DNA from 2 places in the Synechococcus sp. WC101 genome. Region 2 is predicted to be linked to the other one. Evidence: riboswitches for the same ligand, from Rfam matches in the RefSeq annotation. Region 2 holds a riboswitch; the other holds the start of a gene.
What was found. Region 2 has a riboswitch for cobalamin ahead of metE (5-methyltetrahydropteroyltriglutamate--homocysteine S-methyltransferase). Riboswitches for the same ligand answer to the same signal wherever they lie in the genome.
Positions count from the first base shown of each region.

Region 1 (7,719 bases), on a different contig from region 2:
AGCAAGGAACCCTAGGATCAGCATGGCTGGGATCCAAAGATAGTTCAGCAGCAATTGCCTTGGCCTAATAGGTTTGGACTGAGAAAACAGAGGTCGGTAGCCGGCAGCAAAAGCGACCCCCACCGTGCCGATCCCCAAGACCAACCCCCAAGCAAAAGAATCAGGTGTACGGGGATAGTTGTGCCAGGTGTAGCCAAAGATTTGGTTGGCCAGCCAAATCATCGAAGCGCTAATAATTGCCCTTTGGCGAGTTAACGTGGTGCCCGCGATGATGCCAACAGTTACAAAAGGAAGCGTGCAGGTATAGGCAATGTTGCTCAGGCAGCCGATGGTGGTAAATAGGCTGGGCCAAAATCGACCTTGGGCTAGATCTCGGCTGGCTTGGATCCAAATTACTTCTGGGATCCCGCGGCGAGGCTTGGGGATGGACTGGACAAGAGCTTGTAGGCTAACCATAGGCTAATCTCCAGGAAAAAGGTGAGCTTTCAAGGGGCAGTTCTTTAGCAGATGCTCCTGGAGAATTTGCCGCGCTACTTGGGGGGTAACCCGCTTGTACCAGGTGCGATCTCCGGAGTAAAAAACCACCGGCCCTTGTTGACAGACTTCTAGGCATCCGGAAGTAATGACCTGAATATCCAAATTGGCTTCCCGCAGGGCCGATTGCAGAGCTTCCACAACGGGCTGATAGTGGCGAGAAGGATAGCAGCGGCTGGAACGGCAAACCGCCAAATAGGGCCGCTTGAGGGGGTTATCTTCATACGGGATCCGCTCTTTTCCCTCGACGTAAATGGCCCGCAGGCGTTCATAAAGGGAGAGCTTCTGATAGTCGGCTTTGCCTTCGGGCAGGTAGTCTTCTCCTGGCCCCAAAAAGGGACTGGGCAAAAAGATCTGCAGCAGCGATTCCTCTGCTCCGTTCCAAAATTGGATCCCCCATTGGCGAGGCTGGCCCTGCAGATTGAGGCGGCGATAGAGGGCGGCGCGGCCGACCAATCTTTTGCGGCGCAGCTCAGGTGGAGTTCTGCTGTAGGGGCCGCCCTGGTGCTCTTCTAGACACAGGTGCAAATGCCAAGTTTCGGTGGCCACGGTCAAATAGCCGTCGTAGAGCACACAGAGAGCAGGGGGATCCTTGAAGGCCGCCTCCAGCACTCCTCCCTCCACCACCTGGCCCACTTGGATCTCGGCCCAGCGCTCCTGAAAGAGCTCATAGAGCAATGGCCCAAGACAGTCGATGTGAGCCGGGATCCCTTCGTAGAGAGTTATCCAGCCAGTGGGGGAAACCTCCTGCCAACTCTGGTTTAGAGGCGTGATCCAGGGGCTGAAAGCGGCCATAGGTTGCTCCTATTGGACTGGTGGAATGCGGGCAATCACCCCCTTTTTAAGAGGGCGCTCTGCCCAGGGCAGGACGCCATCGGGCTTTGTCAAATACAGCTTCGCTGTTTGCAAGATTGGCTCTACGTCTTGGGGATCGAGATCTCCAAACACGTAGGTCATCTTTCCAGGGGCTGCCAGGGCAATCACGCAGGCATGGCTGCAGCCGCTCATACAGGCAACCGGCTTAAGCTGCAATTGAGGATTGAGCACCTGCGATTGCAAGGCAGCCAGGAGCATTTCTCCTTTGCTAGTCCCTTCTTTTTGGCCGTTGACCCAGCGAGATCCACAGGTGGTACAAACCCAAAGGTAATGTTTGGCCTCAGCTTGAGTCGAGATTCTGGTTGAGATCGTCATACAGTTGCTTCCAAACTAGAAGCACCCTACAAATGGCTAGCCAGGGAGTTAAAAACAGCCTGAGATGTCGCTAAAATTGCCCCCGCAGGTTCACCCTCAGCGTGCGACCAACGCCGGGATAGCCGGGGAAGACTTCATACTGCTCGTCTAGCAGGTTGTCGATCCCCATCTCTAGGCTTAGGTCCTCAGTCAACGGGATCCCTCCTCGCCAAGCTACGGTGGTGTAGCCTGGCAGGGATTCCGTGTTGGTGTTGTTGGTAAAAAAGCTCCCAATGTGATGGACTAAAATTGAGCTGTGCCAGCCTTGCTCGTGACGGTAGGTCAGGCCTAAGTTCAGGCTATCGGCTCCCACAAAGGCTAGCTGCTTGCCAACTGTAGCTGGGTCAAGGGCGGCGCGGATGATGGGATCATTGAGGGTGTAGTTGGCAAAAAGCATCCAGTTTTCCCCCAGCCGCACATCCAAAGCTGCCTCCAGGCCGGTGTATTCAACCAGCCCAATATTTTCATAGGTTCCTCGGCGCGGCCCAAGGCTGACAAAGGTGATGCCATCGCGGATGCGGTTGTGGGCAAAAGTCAAGCGCAGCAGGCCAAAATCTCCCAAGGCTTGATCTAAGCCAATGTCAAAGCTTTCCCCTCGCTCTGGGCGGAGATTGGGGTTGCCATCCACTTCAAAAAAGCCGCGCAGCCGAAAGAACAATTCCGAGATCAAGGGGGTGCGAAAGCTGCCGGCGTAGCTGGCCCTCAAGGTAGTTCCCTCGGCAACTGCCCACCGGATCCCCACAGCCGGCGAGGTGGCCGAGCCGTTGGCCAAACTGCTGAAGTCCTGACGGATGCCCAGGTCGAGGTGGAACTGGGGATCCGGGCTGTAGTCCAGGCGGGCAAACAGGGCCCCCTGGTTAACCGTATCGTCGTAGTTGATATTGGCAGAACCCCTGGCAAAAGAAAAAGTCGTATTGCGGGCTGAGATAGAGCGATAATCTGCCCCCAAAACTCCCTCTAGGTTTTCGCCGGCCTGCCAAGCATATTGAAGCTGGGATCCCCAGCCATTGCGCAAGATGACGTCGCGGGATCCCTGGCTTTGCGGAGCGCTGAAGCGGTAGTTGAGATCGTCCAAAAAGACTCTTGCCTGCAGGGATCCTGTTTCCTGAGTCCACAGCCAACTGAGATCCAGCAGCAGATCGTTGGTGTTTTGCTCTGCGTCGGGAGAGGGAAACTCTACACTGCCGGGCACGCGAAAGGCTTTGTTGAGGTAGAGGGCGTTGGCTGTTAGGACTTGATCTTCGGCCAGTTGCCAGGTGAGCTTGGCCTGCAAGTTGTGGTACTCCACCGCCGAGTTTTCCCGCCTGCCTGACTTGCCCAGCCGCTCAATGGCAAAGGGAAAGTCGTTGTTACTTTGCAGACGGCGATAGCTGAGCACCCAGCCCAGATCCTGGGCTTGGCCGCGACTTTGGATCCCTTGCTCATTGAGACCGTAGCTGCCGACCGCCGCTTCCAGCACCGTCTCCGTTTCTGGCTGCGGCTCCACCGTGACGATGTTGATCACGCCGCCAACGGCGTCTGAGCCGTACAGGGTAGAGCCGCCGCCGGGGGAGACTTCAATTCGCTCGACGACATCGGTGGTGATTTGCGAGAGGTCAAACCCCCCGAAAAAACCCAGATCGTTGAGAGGGCGGCCATCCAAGAGCACCAATACCTGCGCCGTTCGCGCCCCTCGCATGAATTGAGAGCTAAGAGCTCCCAACTGAGTTCCCGCTGTGCCATCGCTGAGGATCCCGGGCAAGTAGCGCAGGGCTTCCTGCACCGTCCTTGCCCCTTGCTGGCGCATCTGCTGGCGGGTGATGACATAGACTGGGCGGGAAGACTCTCGCAGCAGGCCGGGACGGCGAAACGGGGTGGTGACGGGTTGATTCAAAATCTCGGCGCTGAGGCCGGTATCCAAGATTGCCTGCCCCCAGGCCGGGATCCCCAAACTCAAGATCCCCAGCCCAAGGCTGAGACATACAGTTACTTTCATCCGGTTGCTCCTGCTTCCGTGCGACGCGGAAGGGCTAAGCTTTGAGCCAAAGCCGCAGGCGGGCATCCTGACTGAGGGCCTCAGCCCATCACAGTTGCGGCACAGCGCCGGATTTGCACCGGACTTTCCCCATTGCTTGCCCTGGCTGATCCCCAGGACAACCTGACGGCACGGCTTTCCTCCCCATTGCTCTGGAAAAAGCCGTGCTAGGCATCATACATTCCCTGCTGGGGAGTTCCTATCCTGCCGGGGGGGATCCCTGGGCAGTGAGGTCAACGGAAGATCATCTCCGCCACCGCGTCAAAGCCGGCGTCCAACAGCCGATCCAAGACTGACTGGGCCTGGCTGCGGCTGTCGTAGAGGCCGGCCTGCAGCACCCTCCTGCCGTTGAACACGGTCTCCACCGCTTCGGGGACGAGCTGCCGCAGCCGCTGCAAATCGTCGCTGCCCTTGGGGGTCACCAGCACACGAAAGCGGGTGGCCGACTCTGCTGGGGCTACCGCCGGTTCTGGAGCCGCGGCAACGGGAACAGGGGGGGTTGTTGGGCTGCTGCCCGCTTGTCGGCGAGCCGGGGGTGGCAGGAGGGTAGTAATATCCGTGAGAGGAGCCACAGATTGCTGGCGGACGGGAGTGGCAGGAGCAGGCTCAACCGGTTGGGCAGGCGTGGTGGAGCCATCGGGGGTGAAGGGGACGGCAACAAACTCCTGGGGTTGAGCGCCTGCCGGCTGAGGGGGGGCACTGGGCAAAATGCGCCCTCCCGATCCCGCTGCAGGAGGGGGAACGGGGGCAGTCGATTGGGGCACCGTCACCACCGGCAAGGTGGGAGAGGCCGCCGCCGGCTGGGGATCCCTGCTGGGAGCCGGAGGCTCGGCCTGCGGAGTTGTGGGCAGCGTCAAGCCGCCTGCCGCAATGGGTGGCGGGGCGTTGCTGGGCAGCGCAGCCACCGTGGTCTGGCCGGCCAGATTCAGTTCCCCTTTGGTTTTGCCGGCCAGTTGGTTGCCGTTGGCGTTGAGGCGCAGACCGCGGGTGGCGTTGAGGATGTCGTACTGGCCGTTGCCCTCAAAAATGTTGTTGCCCGGCTCCGAGGCCGTGCCCAAGTCTGGCTGGGCGTTGGTGATGGCCGTGAGACCGGTTTCCAAGTTGCGGGCGATGAGATTGTTGCGCAGGATGGGACGGGCGCTGCCGCCGACAACAATGCCAGTGCGGTTTTGCAGGATGCGGTTGTTGCGCACAATCGGCGCCGAGCGCTGGTCGATGGTGAGGCCAAAGCCGGTCTCTTGGAAGAGGTTGTTGACAATGGTGGGCTGGGAGGTGCCCAAGACGGAGATGCCGTTGGCCCCGTTTTTGTAGAAGCGGTTGCCTTCTATCCAGGGGTTGGAGGCGCCGGCGATGAAAATGCCGTCGTGGATGCTGCCCACAAAGCTGTTGTTGAGAATGCGCGGGGAAGCCGATTCTACCCAGAGGGCGTAGCCGCGCCGACCCTGGTTGCGCAGGGTAACCCCCCGCACCTCTGAGCCGGTCTCTGCCAGCAGGGCAACGTTTTGCCGGGCCAAGGTCGGGCTCATGTAGGTGCCGCCGCCATCGATCAGGTAGCCCTCTCCCAAGGTGGACTCGTCCCCGCGCAAGATAAGGCCGGCCTTGAGGCGGATGGGGAAGACTTCGCCGCTTTCTGCGCTGTACACCCCCGGCAGAAGCTGGATGATGCTGCCGGCTGGCGCCCGGCTGATGGCATGGGTGATGGTCTTGAAGGGGTTGTTGCGGGATCCATCCCCTTGGGTATCGCTGCCATTGGCGGCATCCACAAAAATGGCGGGGCGGTCGTCCGGCAGCGGCGGCGCTTGGGGCAGGGCCTGCTTCTCCAAAAGGCCGGTGTCCAGGGAAGTTTGCGCCCAACTGGGATCCCTTCCTGCCGCCAGCAGTAAGCTGGTGCTCAACAGCAAAGAGGTGGCCAGTCGCGTCAGCGTCGCGGAGCCGTGACGCTGCAACCGCAAGTCAGGCAGGACTGCTGTAAATTGGTGTTCGCCGGATTTCTGCAGACGGATGAACGATAAGGAAGAGATCATAGGAGTCATCCCCACACCAGGCTGGGCCAGAGAAGGAAGGAGGGTCGAGGCTATCCTACCAAACCTGACAGGCAGGATCCTGCCCTCTTCCCCAACTCCAAATACGGACTGACGCAGGCTTCTTTTTGTAGATCCAACGCTACCCCTAGAGTATACCCTTGCCATGACCGACGAAGCCCTTGCCCGCGAAGGCTCCTCCCAAGAGTTGCCGCTGGCTTCCCTCTCGTCTGGGCGCCCCCTGCTCAACCTGCTGTTGTTGGGGATCCCAGCCCTGCTGCTGCTGCTGGGCCAGTGGGCAGGGCAGCCGGCCCTGGGCTGGGGGGCGGTGCTGGCTTGGCTGGGCCTGGCCGGCTGGTGGGGGCAGCCGCTCTGGGTGCAGATCGGGCGCGACCTCTGGCAGTGGCTGACCACCTGGCCCAGCCTGGGGTGGGCGGCAGCAGCTCTCGGCTTGGCGGTGATGGGAGGATTGGTCTGGAGTGGAGCCTTCTCGGCCCTGGGATCCCTGAGCTGGGAGGCCATCGGGGCTTTGGGCGAGGTGTTCGGGGCTACAGGTCAGATCCTGATCGCCCTCCTGGCCGCCTACATCGCCTGGCGGCAGTACGTCATCTCCCGCGACCTCACCATCCAGCAGAACATCATCACCCAGCAGCAGACCATCGACGCCTACTTCGAGGGCATCTCCAACCTGGTTCTCTCCCCTGACGGGCAGTTGGACGACTGGCCCCTGGAGCGGGCCATTGCGGCTGGGCGCACGGCGGCGCTCCTCAACGGCGTGGATCGCTTTGGCAAAGCCAAGATCCTGCGCTTCCTCTCCACCGCCAACTTGCTCAGCCCCCTGCGCCGCGACGAACACCTGGGCCGGCCCATTTTGGACGGCAAAGGCGGCTACCAGCGGGATCGCGTGAACGGCATCCGCGTGGTTAACCTGGGCACGATGCTGGAAGGAGCCGATCTCCATGGCACCTCGTTGCGGGGGGTAGACTTCAGCGATGCCAGCCTAGAAGGGGCTGACCTGCGGGATTGCGATCTTAGCCACACCAACCTCTGCGGGGCCAACCTGCGCAATGCTGACCTCCGTGGGGCCGATCTTTACCGCGCTTTGCTGTTTGTGGGATCCCTCCAGACAGCTTCCCCTGTCCAGCCGGGGCAAAAGCCCGATTTCAAAACGGGAGCCTACGCCGGCGCCATCGTGGCGGGGGCAGACTTTCGCCGGGTGCGTCGCCTTTCCCCCGAACAGAGAGCTTACCTAGCCGCCTGGGGAGCTAAGCTCGATCCCGAGCCTCCGCAGGGAAAAGGGGCTAGGGGTGAGGGCCTGCCGGGGAACCGTTCAAGCTAGCTAGAGATGGCCCGCTTGTTCACCAAGTTTTGGCTGCTGGAGCGCTACCTCTTTGGCCAGATGCTCGCCCCCCTTTTGGCTGGCCTGGCGGGAGGAACCCTGCTGCTTTTGGCGGGCCGGCTCTTTACTCTGGCCGAGCGGCTAGTCGAGGGATCCGTGCCACCCCTAGGGGTGTTGCGCCTTCTCATTTTGGATCTGCCGGAGATGGTGGTGCTGGGCATGCCCATCGCCGCTTTTTTTGCCACCCTACTGACCTTGGGCAAGCTGAGCGGCAACAGTGAAATAACCGCCATGCGGGCGGCGGGGATTCCGTTTACGCGCATTTTTCGACCCCTGCTTCTAGTGGGGCTGCTTTTGAGCCTAGCCGCTTTTGTGATGAGCAACGTGCTCTTGCCAGCTAGCAAGCGGGAAATCCGCCGTATCGACCAGCAGGCACTTCTGACCCAGGCCACCAGTCTGGTGCAATACGACGTCTTTTTCAAAACCGAAGACAACCTCTGGTTTTTTATCCGCCAGGTGGATCCCCGCCTCAACACCATGCAGGATGTCACCATCTTGCGGGTGGATCCCTTGCCGGGGGG
Region 1 covers NZ_JANSHG010000011.1:12,585-20,303, reverse strand. The annotation lists gene NW809_RS01540 (hypothetical protein) at 1-456, opposite strand, end outside; gene NW809_RS01535 ((2Fe-2S) ferredoxin domain-containing protein) at 460-1,329, opposite strand; gene NW809_RS01530 (DUF1636 domain-containing protein) at 1,339-1,725, opposite strand; gene NW809_RS01525 (TonB-dependent receptor) at 1,796-3,739, opposite strand; cobalamin riboswitch at 3,779-3,920, opposite strand; gene NW809_RS01520 (DUF1565 domain-containing protein) at 4,012-5,802, opposite strand; gene NW809_RS01515 (pentapeptide repeat-containing protein) at 5,966-7,138, shown strand; gene NW809_RS01510 (LptF/LptG family permease) at 7,145-7,719, shown strand, end outside.
Region 1: another riboswitch for cobalamin. It lies ahead of NW809_RS01525 (TonB-dependent receptor); the one in region 2 lies ahead of metE (5-methyltetrahydropteroyltriglutamate--homocysteine S-methyltransferase).

Region 2 (7,020 bases):
CCCCCTTCCAGCGGCACCTGATTCGACAGCGTTTTACTTTACAATCGACGAGAATGTTAAAGTTGGATTTATTGCCTCTGAGTCTCAGCCCTTCTGCAGCAGCTGTTCCCGGTGGCGCTTGACAGCTGATGGTCGTCTCTTTGCCTGCCTATTTAGTGAGGAGGGTCTCTCGGTTCGAGACAAAACACCAGGCCAACGTCAGCAAATTTACCAGCAGCTTTTGGGGATGAAACCACTGCGCCGGGTTGAGCAGGTCTCACACCCAATGTACGGCTTAGGGGGCTAGCTCTATGGACAAAGCTGATCGTACATGGGCCCATCTTAATGCTCAAGGCCATCCGCATATGGTAGATATTAGCCACAAGTCGGTGTCTTTGCGAACGGCCACAGCACGGGCAAGAGTTCAACTGCCACCTGCTCTCAGATCCTATGTTGTTGGCCAAGATATCCACCTGAAAAAAGGACCGGTATTTCAGACAGCAACCATTGCCGGTACAATGGCTGTTAAAAGAACTGACCAACTGATCCCCTTTTGTCATCAGATCCCTGTTGAAGACTGCACCTTTGATATCACAATTGATGATCACTTGCTTGTAACCATCCACTGCACTGTCAAGACCAGCGCTAAGACAGGGGTTGAAATGGAAGCTCTCTGTGGTGCGGCAACAGCAGCGCTGACAATCTATGACATGTGCAAGTCGGTGTCGCCCCATATCTGCATCCAGGAGACCCGCCTAGTAACTAAGTCCGGCGGCAAAAACGCCCTCCTGGAACGTCCCCTCTATGGCTTGGTGCTCACAGGGGGACGTAGCAAGCGCATGGGTCGCGATAAAGCGCTGCTGAACCCTTTTGGCAAACCCCACGCCGCCTATCTCTATGAACTGCTGCAGCCCTACTGCCAGCAGGTTTACTTGTCAGCGCGTGCCGGTCAGTGGTCGGGCACAGCTCTAGAGCTCTTGCCCACACTACCAGATCTAGTAGAAAGCGTTGGCCCGATCAGTGGCCTATTGACTGCCTTGAATACTCATCCTGAAGCTAACTGGTTGGTTGTTGCCTGTGATCTACTGAACCTTCGGTCAGAAACAATCCAAAAGCTGCTGGATCACTACCAAGCCGAAACAATCGCAACTTGCTATGTTAACCCCGAGCGCGGCTTCCCGGAAGCTCTTTGCGCCATCTATACTCCTCAAGCTGCAGCGGTACTAGAAAGGGCTTACGCGGAAGGGGTGTACTGCCCTGTGGAAATCCTCAGCAGGCAGCCCTGCACCCTAGTTACCCCCAACCATGAGGTCGAGCTCATGAACGTCAATACCGCCGAGGAGTATGCCACTTTCCAATCAGTTTGGGGTAGTTGCAGCCATGGTAACTCAATCTGTCCTAAGTAAGACCGTAACAATTCAATATGTAGCAGTGCTGCGGGAACAGGCTCAGCGGAGCAGCGAAGTGCTGCAAACCAGTGCAGCAAACTACCTAGAGCTCTATCAGCAGCTGCAAGCAAAGTATGGATTTTCGCTAGCAGCGGATGACGTTAAGGTTGCTGTCAATCATGAGTTCTGTGACTTGACTATGCCGATAGATGAAGGTGCCTTGGTAGTTTTCATTCCACCAGTTTGTGGGGGCTAAATGCTGCGTTTTCTAATTGTGGATAGCACCATCCAGCCAGCTGAACTCAGTCGTTTGCTCGTCAATAACACAGCGGGTGCCTTAGTAACCTTCGAGGGCTGGGTACGCAACCACAGCCAGGGCAAACCTGTTCTCAGCTTGGAGTACGAAGTCTACGAGATCCTTGCCCAGAAGGAGGGCGAGAAGATCCTCCGAGAAGCCCACGCCAAGTTTGGCCTCTGCGGTGCTGTTGCCTGTCACCGCCAGGGTCATCTTGCAATTGGTGATATTGCGGTTTGGGTTGGTGCTACAGCTGAACATCGCGGCGCCGCTTTTGCTGGAGCACGTTACATCATTGATGCAATCAAGGAGCGCTTGCCCATTTGGAAAAAAGAGTACTACTGGGGTGAGCCGCCGCGTTGGGTTTTGTGTCAGAAAGCAAAGCCTTTGTTCCAGCAATTCCATAAGAACGCTATTGCTCGGCAGCCTTGCGGCGATACCCCCTAGCCTCTCTGCTAGTATCAGTGAGGTACCTGACCTGGGGCTGTAGCTCAGCCTGGATAGAGCAAGCGCCTCCTAAGCGCTAGGTCGGCGGTTCAAATCCGCCCAGTCCCGCTAAAACCAGTGATAGGATAAAGTCTACTGTCGGTTCTGACGGGGATCAGCCGTCAGAGGCAACGGGGAAAGTGCAGTGAGAATCTGCCGCTGTCCCGCAGCTGTGAGCCGGTTTTGGACTTGGGATCCCTAGTTCGTTGTTGCAAGAGGCCTTGAGACGCAAGCCAGCCCCTCCAAAACTGAGCAAGTCAGAATGCCCGCCGGCGGTTTTTCCACAGTTCACCATATCTGCGAGGTACAGATATGCTCCCCATTTTGACGTTAGCCCGTTCCCGTCTCGAAGTTTTTTCATCGGCCTGCTTACGGATTTTCGACGCTCTCGGATCGTAGGCACTCAGTCAAAAGCGCGGACAAGAGAGCTGAGCAGTTAGCTCAGGGGCAGCTAGGAGGACGGTTGCTCGCTTTGGTTGCACAAAAGAGTCCTCTGGGCATCCCCCTGTGCAGAGTGGGCAAGCCGCCAGGGTGAAGGAACGCCTTGACAGCTCCGGCAGGTTTCCTGGCCTAGGGAAAACCTTCTGCCGGGATGCCACCGATAGGCATGTCGGCGGCCATCTCTTGCTGCCTAGGTTGGATGACAACTGGCGGCAACCTCAATTACCGAATTCGATTCAGGACAAGGTACCTTATGGCCATTGAAACTCAAACCCTAGGCTATGCCCGCATGGGCAAGCGCCGCGAGCTGAAGAAAGCCCTGGAGGCCTTTTGGGGCGGCACCCTGGAGGCGGAAGCCTTGTTGGCGACGCTGCAGGATCTGGAGAGTCAGGCCTGGCGAACCCAGCGACAGGCCAACCTCGACCACATTGCCGTAGGAGATCAAACCCTCTACGACCACGTTTTGGACTGGGCCACCTGGCTGGGGCTGATTCCCTCCCGGTTTCAGAGCTTATCAGGCCTGGAGCGCTACTTTGCCATGGCGCGGGGGCAGGAGGGGCTGCCGGCCTTGGAAATGACCAAGTGGTTTGACACCAACTACCACTACCTGGTGCCGGAAATTGAGGCCGACGCGATCCCTCAGGCCCATTTCGACGACTTCCTGGCCACGGTGCGACGGGCGCAAGGGATCCTAGGAAACCGCACCAGCCCCGTCCTCCTCAGTCCGGTTACCCTTCTTGCTCTAAGCCAGCGCTCTGGCGAGTTGCGGGGGGATCTGGAGAAGCTGCTTCCTCTCTACAGAGAACTCTTGCAGGAGCTGCAGCGCCTGGGGATCCGGGAAGTGCAAGTCCATGAGCCCATCTTGGTGACCAGCGAAGGCAAAAGTCTTCAGGAAGCGGTGGAGCAGACCTACCGCTGGCTTGCAAGCGTGGGGATCCCTCTCCACCTGGTTACCTACTTTGACGACTTGGGGGAGACTTACCCCTGGGCGGTGGAGCTTCCGGTAGCTGGCCTCAGCCTCGACTTCACCCGCGGCCACAACCTGGAACTGGTCAGAGCCCACGGCTTCCCCGCCGACAAGATCCTGGGGGCGGGGGTAGTGGACGGGCGCAACGTCTGGCAGATCCAGCCCAAAGCCGTTCTGGCCACTCTGCAAGAGCTGCAAGCCCTAGCCCCCAACCTGCGGGTGCAGCCTTCTTGCTCGCTCCAATTTGTGCCCCACGACGCTGCTCTGGAAACCCACCTGCCAGAGCCTTTGCGCAATGTTCTCAGCTTTGCCGAGCAGAAGCTGGCCGAGGTGGTTCTGCTGGCCCGCACCCTCAACGGCGAAGACACCGCCGCCCAGCAGCAGGAGCTGGAGCAGCAGTGGCAGGCCTTCCAGGACTTCAATCCCCCCAACTCTACAGTGCGCCAGGCCTTGGCCAACCTGACGGCGCAGGACTTCCAGCGCTCCCTTCCCTACGAGCAGCGTATAGGCCGGCAGGTCAAGCTGCCACCGCTGCCGACCACCACCATCGGCTCTTTTCCCCAAACCCCCGAAGTCCGGCAGTGGCGGGTCAAGTACAAAAAGGGCGAGATCTCCCAGGCCGAATACGAAGCTGCCATCGACGCCGAAATTGCCAAGTGCATCCGCATCCAAGAAGAAATTGGCCTGGATGTGCTGGTGCATGGTGAGTTCGAGCGCACCGACATGGTGGAATACTTCGCCCAACAACTGCAGGGCTTTGCCTTTACCGAGCACGGCTGGGTGCAGAGCTATGGCAGCCGCTGCGTGCGTCCCCCCATTCTCTACGGCGACGTGTCTCGCCCTCGCCCCATGACGGTGCGGGAGTTCAAGGTGGCCCAATCTCTGACTCAAAAGCCGGTCAAGGGGATGCTGACAGGGCCGGTAACCGTGCTCAACTGGTCCTTCCCCCGCGTTGACGTTTCCCGTCGCGAGCAGGCCCTGCAAATTGCCCTGGCCCTGCGGGCAGAGGTGGCCGACTTGGAAGCTGCCGGAGCCGCGATGGTGCAGGTGGACGAGCCAGCGCTGCGAGAGGGGCTGCCCTTGAAAAAAGAGCGCTGGCCAGAATACTTAAGTTGGGCGGTGGAGGCCTTCCGCCTGACTACCGCTGGCGCCAAGCCCGAAACCCAGATCCACACCCACATGTGCTACTCGGAGTTCGGGGACATCATCGAGCACATCGAGCGTCTGGATGCCGACGTCCTCTCCATCGAAAACAGCCGCAGCAGCAACAAAACCTTGCTGCAGATTGCCCAAGCCGGCTATCGCCACCAGGTAGGCAACGGCGTTTACGACGTTCACAGCCCGGCGGTGCCCGACACCGAGCAGATTCTCCGGCAACTGCGCCTGGGAGTGGCCCACTTGCCGCTAGAGCAAACCTGGGTCAACCCCGACTGCGGCCTAAAAACCCGCCGCTGGGAGGAAGTGATCCCTGCCCTGAAAAACATGGTGGCAGCCACTCAGCGTCTAAGGGAGGAGCTCCAGGCCACCTAGCCCCCGGCAAGGTTGCTCAGGCCAGCGTCTCCTCCGCGGGCAACCGTGCGGCTACGACACTCCTAGGCCGCCTTGCGGCTGGCAAATAGGGCAAGATGAGAGTGGGGCTTTGCTCCGCTGGATCAACGGAGGCCAGAAGGGATCCCCGCTGTGTCTGTTGCCACCGCAGCAACAATCATCAATTGCCATCTCTAGCCATCTCAAGGTAGTTCTAATGAATCCAACACTCTGGGTTTTTTGGGGCCTAGTCCTGCTCCTAGCTATAGGATTGGGAGCCTACCTGTTGACCGCCCGCAAGTACCGCTCTCCTGAATCGGTAGCCCGCGCCTACGACGAATGGACGCGAGACGGGATCCTGGAGTTCTACTGGGGCGAGCATATTCACCTGGGCCACTACGGATCCCCGCCGCGGCGGAAGAACTTCATCCAGGCCAAGCACGACTTTGTCCACGAGATGGTGCGCTGGGGCGGGCTGGATCGGCTGCCGCCGGGGACGACGGTGTTGGATGTGGGCTGCGGCATTGGCGGTAGTTGTCGCATCTTGGCCCGCGACTATGGCTTTGTGGTGACCGGCATCACCATCAGCCCGCAGCAGGTGCAGCGGGCCCAGGAGCTCACCCCCCCCGATCTGCCCGTCCGGTTTCAGGTGGCCGACGCCCTCAACCTGCCCTTCCCCGACGCCAGCTTTGATGTGGTCTGGTCCATCGAGGCGGGGCCCCACATGCCGGACAAGGCTCGCTACGCCAGCGAGATGCTGCGGGTGCTCAAGCCAGGCGGCATCTTGGTGGTGGCGGACTGGAACCAGCGCGACGACCGTCAAAAGCCCCTCAACTTCTGGGAGCGGCTGGTGATGCGGCAGTTGTTGGATCAGTGGTCGCACCCCGCCTTTTCCAGCATCGAGGGGTTTGCCGAACAGTTGCAAGCCACGGGCCTGGTGGAAGGACAGGTGCAAACTGCCGACTGGACGCAAGAAACTCTTCCTTCTTGGCTGGATTCCATCTGGCAGGGGGTTGTCCGTCCCGAAGGGTTGCTGAAGTTTGGCTTGGTGGGCTTGATCAAGTCGCTGCGGGAGGTGCCCACTTTCTTGCTCATGCGCCTGGCCTTCGGCACTGGCCTCTGCCGCTTTGGCATGTTCCGAGCGGTGCGGGCCGCCACGCCGGCAAACTCCGCCCGCCCAGAAGTAGTTGCCCACAGCACTCAGCACTAGAAATGACAACCCTTGCTCCCACTCCGACTACCTTGGCAGCCGTTTACGACGTGATCATCGTCGGCGGCGGCATTGCGGGCTTGACCCTAGCTTGTGCCCTGCAGGGATCCGGCCTGCGCTTGGCCCTCATTGAGGCCCAGTCGGCTGAGGCAGTCAGGCAGCGCCCCTTGGCCTATGCCCTTTCGCCGTTGTCGATCCGCATCTTTCGGGCCATCGGGGTGTGGGAGGCGCTGGCTCCCCACATCACACCCTTTGCCCAGGTGATTCTGACCGACGCCGACGCTCCCCAGCGGGTGACGTTTAGGCCGGAGGATGTGGGGGAAACGGCAGTTTTCTACTGCGGCGAACATGCTCGGCTGCAGCAGGTGCTCCAGGAGCGGGTGGCTGCCGATCCCCAGATCACCTGCTACTACGAAGCCAGGGTGGAGAGCGTAACCTACGGGGAGGCTGCGGCTGAGGTAGAGCTGGAAACGACCCAAGGCCGCCGCCGGCTGGCCGCCTCCCTGGTGGTAGCCGCCGATGGCCTGCGCTCCCAAGTGCGCCAGCGGGCAGGGATCCCGAGCGACGGCTGGGACTACTGGCAGTCGTGTATCACCGCCCTGGTGGCCCCTGCCCAAGACCACCAAAACGTCGCCTACGAGCGCTTTTGGCCTGCCGGCCCCTTCGCCATCCTGCCCCTGCCCGGCAACCGCTGCCAGGTGGTCTGGATCCTGCCCCACGAGCAGGC
Region 2 covers NZ_JANSHG010000121.1:314-7,333, forward strand. The annotation lists partial or broken gene NW809_RS09035 (cyclic pyranopterin phosphate synthase MoaA) at 1-286, shown strand, start outside; gene moaC (cyclic pyranopterin monophosphate synthase MoaC) at 291-1,385, shown strand; gene NW809_RS09045 (MoaD/ThiS family protein) at 1,360-1,623, shown strand; gene NW809_RS09050 (molybdopterin synthase catalytic subunit) at 1,624-2,109, shown strand; tRNA gene NW809_RS09055 (tRNA-Arg) at 2,143-2,217, shown strand; cobalamin riboswitch at 2,232-2,437, shown strand; gene metE (5-methyltetrahydropteroyltriglutamate--homocysteine S-methyltransferase) at 2,843-5,086, shown strand; gene NW809_RS09065 (methyltransferase domain-containing protein) at 5,301-6,293, shown strand; partial or broken gene NW809_RS09070 (FAD-dependent hydroxylase) at 6,296-7,020, shown strand, end outside.